Regions from separate parts of the Komagataeibacter saccharivorans genome, predicted to be linked through region 1. Evidence: predicted binding sites of a transcription regulator. Region 1 holds the regulator's gene; the other holds the start of a gene.
The links. Region 1 encodes LexA, which represses DNA repair genes until DNA is damaged. Its sites were predicted from a motif close to TGTTCTANNTANGTTC; they were not measured.

Region 1 (4,419 bases):
GGTTACACCGCCGTGATGAGCCATCGTTCGGGTGAAACGGAAGACAGCACCATTGCCGATCTGGCGGTCGCCACAAATTGTGGGCAGATCAAGACCGGCTCGCTTTCCCGTTCCGACCGAACCGCGAAATACAATCAGCTTATCCGTATCGAGAACGAACTCTCCCTCGCTGCCCGTTACGCGGGGCGTACGATCCTGAAGAACGGGTGACATGGTGCGCCGGACGGGTTAAGCCCGTCCGGTTACACGAGATGTGATGCGATATTGAAGCTGACCGGGGGAACGAGATGCAGGTGGTCAAGATTGTTAGGCGTGTAATCAGGGCCACGATTCCCCCTGCCCTGTTTATCGGGCTTACGGCATATTTTGGCTGGAACGTCATGCGCGGCGAACATGGCCTGCACAGCTATGCCGCGCAGTTGCATCTGCTTGATGAAGCCCGGTCCGCCCAGCACGATGCCAAGGCCGAACAGGAAGTCTGGCTGCGGCGCGTGCGCGGGCTGAAGGAAGGCGCGCTGGATGTCGATCTTCTGGATGAACGTGCGCGCACCATGCAGAACCTTGCCCGGCAGGACGAAATTGTCGTGCCCTACGGGGAACATAACCACCTGTACTGACATGGCCCGCACATGACATGCAGGACATGCAGGCATGAAAAAACCCCGGTCGTTTCCGCCGGGGTTTTTTCGTTTCCGCCGGAGCGGAAGATTATTTGATCTTCGCTTCGCGGAAGGCCACGTGCTTGCGCGCAACGGGATCGTATTTGCGCATTTCCATCTTGCCGGTCTGGGCACGGGCGTTCTTCTTGGTCACGTAGAAGTAGCCGGTGTCCGCCGTGGAAACGAGCTTGATTTGAATCGTGTTGGTCTTGGCCATGATATCCTCAGCACTGCTCCGCCGCTGCTGGAACATTCAGGTGCAGCAGTGGTTCAAGTTGGCGGAAAATGCGCATACACAAGGCTGAGGTCAAGCTCTAAGACCAATATTTCTGTTTAAATTCGCCCCGGACGGGTAAAAAAGGAGTGCAGTGCACGATGTTGAGCGTCTCCGAAGCGCGTGAACGGATTCTTCAGGGGGTATTTCCCCTCCCGGCGGAGGTCGTGGCCCTGACTGATGCGTGTGGACGCGTAAGTGCTGCCCCGCTGGCCGCGCGCCTGTCCAATCCGCCAGCCGATGTATCCGCCATGGATGGCTATGCCGTGCGCGCTGCTGATCTTTCCACCGGTGGGGCGACGCTTGAATGTGTCGCCGAAGCGCCTGCCGGGCATCCCGTAGCCACCACGATCGGTCAGGGCCAGTGTGTCCGTATATTCACCGGCAGCGTCATGCCCGCCGGGACGGATGCCGTGCTGATACAGGAAAATGCACAGGTGGATGGGCGTGCCGTCACGACCGGGCATGTTATCGCGCCGGGGACGTTCGTGCGGCGCAGGGGGCAGGATTTCGCGCAGGGGCAGGTTGTCATTCCCGCCGGGCGCAGGCTGTCCGCACGTGATATCGGCCTTGCCGCGGCTGCAAACCATCCCTGGGTGGAGGTCACACGCCGCCCCCGCGTGGCCATTGCCGCCACGGGGGATGAACTGCTGCTGCCCGGCAGCACGCTGGCGGCAGGCCAGATTGCCAATTCCAGCACCCCCATGCTGGCCGCCCTGCTGCGTCAGGCCGGTGCCGAGCCGGTCATGCTGCCCGTGCTGCGGGATAATATGAGCGACCTTGCGACCCTTGAGCGGATGGTGGATGGCGTGGATATGCTCATAACCACCGGGGGTGCCAGCGTCGGCAGTCACGATCTGGTGCGTCGGGGGCTGGAACAGGTCGGGCTGAAAACCGATTTCTGGAAAATTGCCATGCGGCCGGGTCGCCCGCTCATGTCCGGCCATCTGGGGCGCCTGCCTTTCATCGGCCTGCCGGGCAATCCGGTGGCCGCGTTCGTCTGTACCGTCGTGTTCGTCCTGCCTGCCCTGCGGCGCATGGCCGGGCTGGACAATGCGGTTGAGCCGCCACAGCGTGCGGTTCTGGGCGTTGATCTGCCGGAAAATGACTGGCGCATGGATTTCCTGCGCAGCAGCCTCACACATGATGGGCAGGGCCAGCAGATCGCCACCCCTTTCCCCGTTCAGGATTCAGCCATGCTGCATATACTGGCCGACAGTCAGGCGCTGGTGCTGCGCGCGCCGCACGCACCGCCTGCCCGGGCGGGTGATATGTGCGAGATCATCCGCATTGATCAGGGGTTGTAACAGGCGGGATCGCAGTTGACGGGGCGGATGGAACCAATATAGAACATGGAAACAGGTTTTTGGTTTGTTCCAGCTTCTTCCCGCCTTGGAACGCGCCCACGGCAAAAGGACATGTGGCATGCTCACGAAAAAACAACATGAGCTTTTGCTATTTATTGACGGCCATTTGCGTAGGACGGGATTCTCGCCCTCCTTCGATGAAATGAAGGATGCGCTTGGCCTGCGTTCCAAATCGGGTATCCACCGCCTGATTTCAGCGCTGGAGGAACGGGGATTCCTCCACCGCAGGCATCATCGTGCCCGGGCGCTGGAAATCCTGCGCCTGCCGGATATCGAGCCGCCGCCGGTCCGTAAGCCGGTCGACCCGCCCGCACCCGGCGGCCCGGCGGTGCCATCTGCCGCAGTCATCGCAGGCATGGTTGAACTGCCCTTTGTCGGACGGATCGCGGCAGGTAACCCGATCGAAGCCATCAACGCCAGTACAACCCATATCGTTGTGCCTGCCAGCCTTATGAGCAAGGCCAGCGACCATTACGCGCTGGAGGTTACCGGGGATTCGATGGAGGACGCGGGAATACTCGATGGCGATACGGTCATCATCCGCGCACAGGCACAGGCCAGTGACGGTCAGATTGCCGTGGCCCTGATCGATGGGGAGGAAGTGACCCTCAAACGGGTGCGGCATCAGGGCGATGAAATCGCGTTGATCCCGGCCAACACCCGCTATGAGACACGGACCCTGCCTGCCAGTCGTGTCAGCATACAGGGTACCCTTGCGGGTCTTATGCGACGTTACTGAACACTGCCCGTCACGTCAGTCCACGATGGTATATGGGTGGCCAGTTGTCTTATGGCATCCGGCCCCATGGGATCGGTTGGGGGCAGTTCTGCCAGAATACGCACCTGCCCATGGCGTTCGATGGCATTACGGCCAATCGGTTCGGGTGGCCCGTTCAGGATTACGCCCAGTACGCGCACTCCGCGTGTCCGTAGTGCTGCGAGACTGAGCAGTGTGTGATTGATCGTGCCAAGCTGGCTGCGGGCCACCAGTACCACAGGCAGCGCAAGACGGACCATAAGGTCGATCATCAGGTAATTTTCGGCAATGGGTACGAACACGCCCCCTGCCCCTTCAACCACCAGCGGTCCACGGGCGGCGTCATGGGGGGGCAACCCTATGTCGGTCGGATTGATGCGGGTATGGGCCTGCCGTGCTGCATCTTCCGGGGACAGGGAAGCACCGAACGTGGCCGCAGGCGGATACAGCCGCGCCGCGTCGATACCGGACAGGGCACGTATGGTCGTACTGTCTGATGGGGCATCATCCGTGCCGCTTTGCAGGGGCTTCCAGTAGGCGGCACCCCATGCCCGCACCAGTGTGGCGGCGGTAACGGTCTTGCCCACATCCGTATCCGTACCGGTTACGAATACACCTGGCCACAGGGCACGTCGGAACTGTCCGTAAGCGACATGATACGAAACGGCGAAGGGATCATTGCTGTGCGCTGCTGCCAGAACGCGGCGTAGCTGACTACCCGTTGCCGGTGGGTGATCGGTATGGCTGGCCCCGATGGCCGCCAGTTCGCGCACGAATTCCAGTGGTGATGCGGGGCTATCCACTATTTCCGCTTCCTGCCAAAGCCCTGCGCCGGAAAGCGGCCACTCCTCATGCAGGGTGGCAAGGGGGGGATAGGAAGGAACCGGGCAGGTCACGCCAGCCCGTGCATAGGCGTCCCGCCATTGCCGGAAGCTGCCTGCGCATAAGGTGGCAAAAGCCATCTGGCCATCGGGTGCAAGCAGCGATGCAAGCAGATCCAGCGTCCGGGCCCGGTTTTCAAACCACTGCATGGCCAGACTTGAGCATATCAGGTCGAACGGGCCGGTCAGGTCGGGCTGTTCCGCATCCATGCGGTGCAGTGTCAGCCGTTCCCTGTCCGGAATTCGTGCCGCCAGACGCGCCAGCATGCCCGGTGCGATGTCCGTGGCGGTGATATGGGCATCAGGGAACAGGCGTAGCAGTTCCCGCGTCAGGAATCCGGTGCCGCAACCGATTTCCAGAATACGTAGCGGCGTAGCATGAGCGCAGGATCGGGCAATGCGTCGGGCAAGTTCTCCTGCTGCAATACGCTGGACACGCGCAGCCTGATCGTAGTCCCGTGCCGCGTCAAAACGGGCGGCG
Region 2 (4,419 bases), 940 kb from region 1:
CAGTGCTCCGGCCAGTCCTTTGTCTCCTCAGGGGCCAGGGCAGGCACGCGGCAGAAGGAGCGTTCGGGCAGATCGCTTTCCACCGGGGCAAAACGATACAGCGCCTGCATGCCGACACGGTTAGCCAGCGTGTCGATCAGGTCGGACACATCGGCTTCTTCCTCGGCGATGAGGGAGGAGACCGTCTGCCGTCGGTCCATGGGTTCTGCTAGGGACGCGATCAGCACCATGCGCTCGATGCCGAACCCCGGATCGATGGTCTCGATTTTCTCGCACAGCAGCCGCGTCAGGCGCTGCACGTCGCGTACCGGCATGGCCGTTGCTATGCGGATCGCCTCGGTGCGGCTGTCCACCCGATGCAGCAGCAGATCGAGGCGGCGCACACCCTGCCCACGTTTGTCCAGCCCCTGACAGAGCAGCGGCACCAGTTTGCCAATATAACGGGCGATGGTCTCGGCAGCGCCAATGGGTTCGGCAAAATTGCGGCTGACCTCGACTGGATCAACCGGGCGGACTGGCACGATGGCTTCTCCGATGCGCCCGAACGCCTGATCCAGCCTGCGGGCGATGTCGGGGCCAAACCGCAAGGCCAGCGGCGCACGGGGCATGGCGGCCAGCGGTCCGATGCGCGACACACCCAGTGTGGCCAGACCTTCGATAATGGTGGGTGGCAGGCGCAGCGCCTCAAGGGGAAGATCGGCCAATACAGAAGCGGTGTTACCCGGCGGCACGACGGCAATCGGTGCCCGGCCATAGCGGGCGATTGCGTGCGCAGCGCCCCAGGTGTCCGCCACCACGGCCTTTGCCCGGAACCCGGCTCCCGCCATGCGGTGGATCATATCCTTGAGCATGGGAAGTTCGCCACCATGCAGGTGATCTGTCCCGGTTGTGTCCAGAACCAGCCCGTCCGGCGCATCGACCGCTACAATGGGCGCGATCCGGTGCTGGAACCACAGGGCGAGTTTTTCCAGCCCTCGCCGGTCGCCCTCGGGATCGGCATCCATCAGCACCAGATCGGGATACAGTGCCTGAGCCTTGGCGACCGGCGTGCCGGGGCGGAGCCCCATCTTGCGGGCGGCCAGATCAACAGACAGCAGAACCCGGCGTCGTCCTTCCCGTCCGACAAGCGCCAGCGGCGTCTCAGGCGCGGGCGCGTCTGGCCCAAGTCGTTTCCTGATCCGGTCGGTCGGCCAGAGTGGCAGGTAAAGAGAGACGACCCTTGCCATCACAGGCCTCCACTTCAAAATCAGCACATTCGCCTGCGCGGGCGCGGATCAGTTCCAGCAGCCAGCGGGGACGGCCCACACCGGGCACCGGCAACGGTACGGAAGGCAGGACGGACACCCGCCAGCGGGTGACGGAAGCTGTGGGCTGGCCGAAATCCGCCGCATCCGTCTGCCGTCGCCAGCGGCGGATGGCGATGCCAAGCGAACCAGACGTCTCGGCGGCCAGTTGCAGACGGCGGGATGCGGTCATGGACAGGCGGGCGACCTCGGCGACAACGGCTCCGAGGCCGCCATGTCGCAGTCCTTCCTCGAAACTGGCCAGCACATCGACGTCCGAACTGGCCTCGACAAAAATGGTTCGCCGTGCCGACAGCCCGACCTGTTTCAGGGAGGGGGCGAACACATCCTGACGGGTGACGATCCAGAGCACCTTGCCGCGCGTGCGGGCCGCAATCCCGGCGCAGAAGTGGCCGGCCGCCGCACTGTGCAGGGCGTCATTGCCTCCGCCTGCCACTTCATGGAGGGCACCGAGCGCGAGACCGCCACCCGGCAGACGGGCGTCGATCTCGCGCACACCGAAAGGCAGCACCGTGCGACGCCGGTCGCTATGACCTTCGAGACGGCTGATCGCGGCCCGTAGCGTCTCCAGCCCAGGTTTTTTATGGCTTTCAGCGATCATGTCACGGCTCGACGTTCCTTGTGCAGGCAAATTTCCTGATTATATGTCCCCGTTTTGTTCCATTCATGCTACGCAAGTCAATGCAAATTCGCTCCGTATCCGGCATGCTGGTGTCCGATGTCGGATCAGTATCGTTGATGAAAGTGCGCTAAGGAATTGAATCCAGAACCTTCTCCCGCTTCGGGCAGCGACGGTTGTCCGTGTCCGCCATCCCGCCCGCAAGTCGGTCGATCCACAATCAGCCATCCGGATTGAGCATCACTTCGACAATCGACGGATTGTCGAGATGCCCGGCAATCGCTCGGACCGAGCGTGGTGCGCAGCATGCACTTGCCTCGGGTTACGGCTTCAGAACGGAAAGGAACGAGGGTCATCTAAACCCCGCGATTGGCCTCCCGAGGGAGGCGATGGCTCAGCGGGGTTGATTGGAAAGAGACATGAACACGGGAGCGCAACAAGTATCTGGGGATCGTAGGGCGCTGGGATAGAAGAACTTGCATAGGGGTATGTTGCCGTTTGGGCGGTGACGGGACGAAAGGGCGCTGCTAGGTTTTCTGGAATCGACCACCACACGGATCTGCGCCCGCATGAGCAAAGCCTTCATTGCCGCCGTTCTTCAGGACTCCCTCGACCGCACGGGCGTGGCCGCCACAAAGGCCGCCGATGACTTGGTTGGGGTCATCGTGAAGCAGGAGGGCGGGTTCACCCTACCGTCCTTCGGGAAGTTCACCATCCACAAGACCAAGGCCCGTAAGGCGCTCCTAAACACTGAAACGGATAAGCAGAGTTTAAAAGCGATTACAGCAGGAAAGCGAGCAGTTTGATTCCTGACACCGACCTCAAGAATATCGATCCCAAGATGCCGACTTGTGCTTCATCTGCTGCTCATGTTCACAGCGGCGTACCTATTCCCCCGGTTACCCGAGTCAAATTATTCAGCCCAGACGACTGGGAGGCGTTTGTCGAAGAGTGGGCAAATTCTCTCAAGGAAGAATATGTCAAGGTGCGGCGGTTGGGTGGATCGGGCGACTTAGGCGTGGACATTGTCGGTTTCGGCTCAGCAAAAGGTTTCGAAGGCGTTTGGGATAATTACCAATGCAAGAGATACGATCATCCGTTGAGGCCAAGCGATATCTGGGTTGAGATCGGTAAAATAATTTATTATTCGCACCAGGGAAAATATATACCTCCACGCCGCCATTATTTTGTTTCTTCGCAAGACATCGGAACTAGTCTCGAAAAGCTTTTAAACAAACCGACCGACCTGCAAGATCAGGCAGAAATAAATTGGGATAAGTATTGTAAAAAAGGGATTACGGCTACCTCTCCACTTCCATTGACCGGCATACTAAAGGAATATTTTGATTCCTTCGACTTTTCGATCTTCTCCTCTCGCTCACTTGTTGAGTTGATCGAAGCCCACAAAAAGACCGGCTTTCATGCCATTCGGTTTGGCGGAGGACTTCCGCAACGCCCCAATCCTGTGCGTCCACCAGAGAAGCATACATACAATGAAAGCCGATATATCCGGCAGCTTCTCGACGCTTATGGCGACCATATAGATGGTGGTATTACAAAAATTAAAAGCCCAGACGATCTGGATGCGCACGATATTCTTAAGCGAGACTACCTTCGTCAGCGTGAGAGATTCTATCACGCAGAATCCCTAAGAAATTTTGCCCGGGACACCGTCCCCGAAGGTACGTACGACGCTTTGCAAAACGAAATTTATCATGGGATCGTCGATGTCTGTGAAAGCGGCTATGACGATGGCTTCGAACGCATGAAGGCGACTGTTGCGCAAGCGTCAACAGTCGCTGCAACTTCAAATCCGTTGGTTTCGGCAGTCAAAACGCAGGATCGCCAAGGCATCTGTCACCAGCTTGCCAACGACGACCGCCTGACTTGGGTGCAAAAAAAATGAGCAGCCCGGTAACCCTGAACCCGTTTAACAGCGCACTTGAAACCGGTGTCCGTTCGCTCGCTATCCTTGTTGCCGCGTTTCCGGTCGCATTTGATCTGCAACGCCTTGTCGAGATGGACTACTTGGTTGTCCATTCTGGAGATGCAGACGGGCCTGAGAGCTTGCATGCGCCGCTACCGCTCCGAACTGGAGAACTTCTTATTCGAAGGAGCCTAATAGAAAAAGGCCTGATTCTGATGATAAGCCGAGGACTTGTAAGCCGCTTTCCGGCTGATGACGGCTTCAACTATATCGCAACGGAAACTGCAGGTCCGTTTGTCTCGTCACTTGCCGCAGATTATTCGCGTCAGCTTAGAGAAAGGGCCGAGTGGGTAGTGGAGCGATTCCAAGATGTTGGGACTGAAGAGATCCGGCGTATCACGCATCGCCTGTTCGAGCGGTGGTCAAGCCAGTTTCAACCCATTCAACAACTGGGACCTCGCTAATGGCTGACTGCTACCTTCAGCTTCGTAAAATCACGTTCAAAGGACCAAAGGCAGGTGTCAGCCTCGGTTTCACTTCCGGCGTAAATGTGGTCTGCGGTGCATCTG

Region 2: the regulator LexA is predicted to act here: its motif matches at 1,950-1,965, upstream of KSAC_RS13635 (ImuA family protein).

The regions. Positions count from the first base shown of each region.
Region 1 covers NZ_CP036404.1:800,344-804,762, reverse strand. Annotated here, with positions in the region: gene eno (phosphopyruvate hydratase) at 1-210, shown strand, start outside; gene KSAC_RS03495 (FtsB family cell division protein) at 288-617, shown strand; gene rpmG (50S ribosomal protein L33) at 709-876, opposite strand; gene KSAC_RS03485 (molybdopterin molybdotransferase MoeA) at 1,035-2,240, shown strand; gene lexA (transcriptional repressor LexA) at 2,359-3,039, shown strand; gene bioD (dethiobiotin synthase) at 3,033-4,419, opposite strand, start outside.
Region 2 covers NZ_CP036404.1:2,963,915-2,968,333, forward strand. Annotated here, with positions in the region: gene KSAC_RS13630 (Y-family DNA polymerase) at 1-1,226, opposite strand, end outside; gene KSAC_RS13635 (ImuA family protein) at 1,141-1,905, opposite strand; partial or broken gene KSAC_RS17565 (P-type conjugative transfer ATPase TrbB) at 2,147-2,279, opposite strand; gene KSAC_RS13645 (HU family DNA-binding protein) at 2,493-2,729, shown strand; gene KSAC_RS13650 (ABC-three component system protein) at 2,726-3,829, shown strand; gene KSAC_RS13655 (ABC-three component system middle component 2) at 3,826-4,314, shown strand; gene KSAC_RS13660 (hypothetical protein) at 4,314-4,419, shown strand, end outside.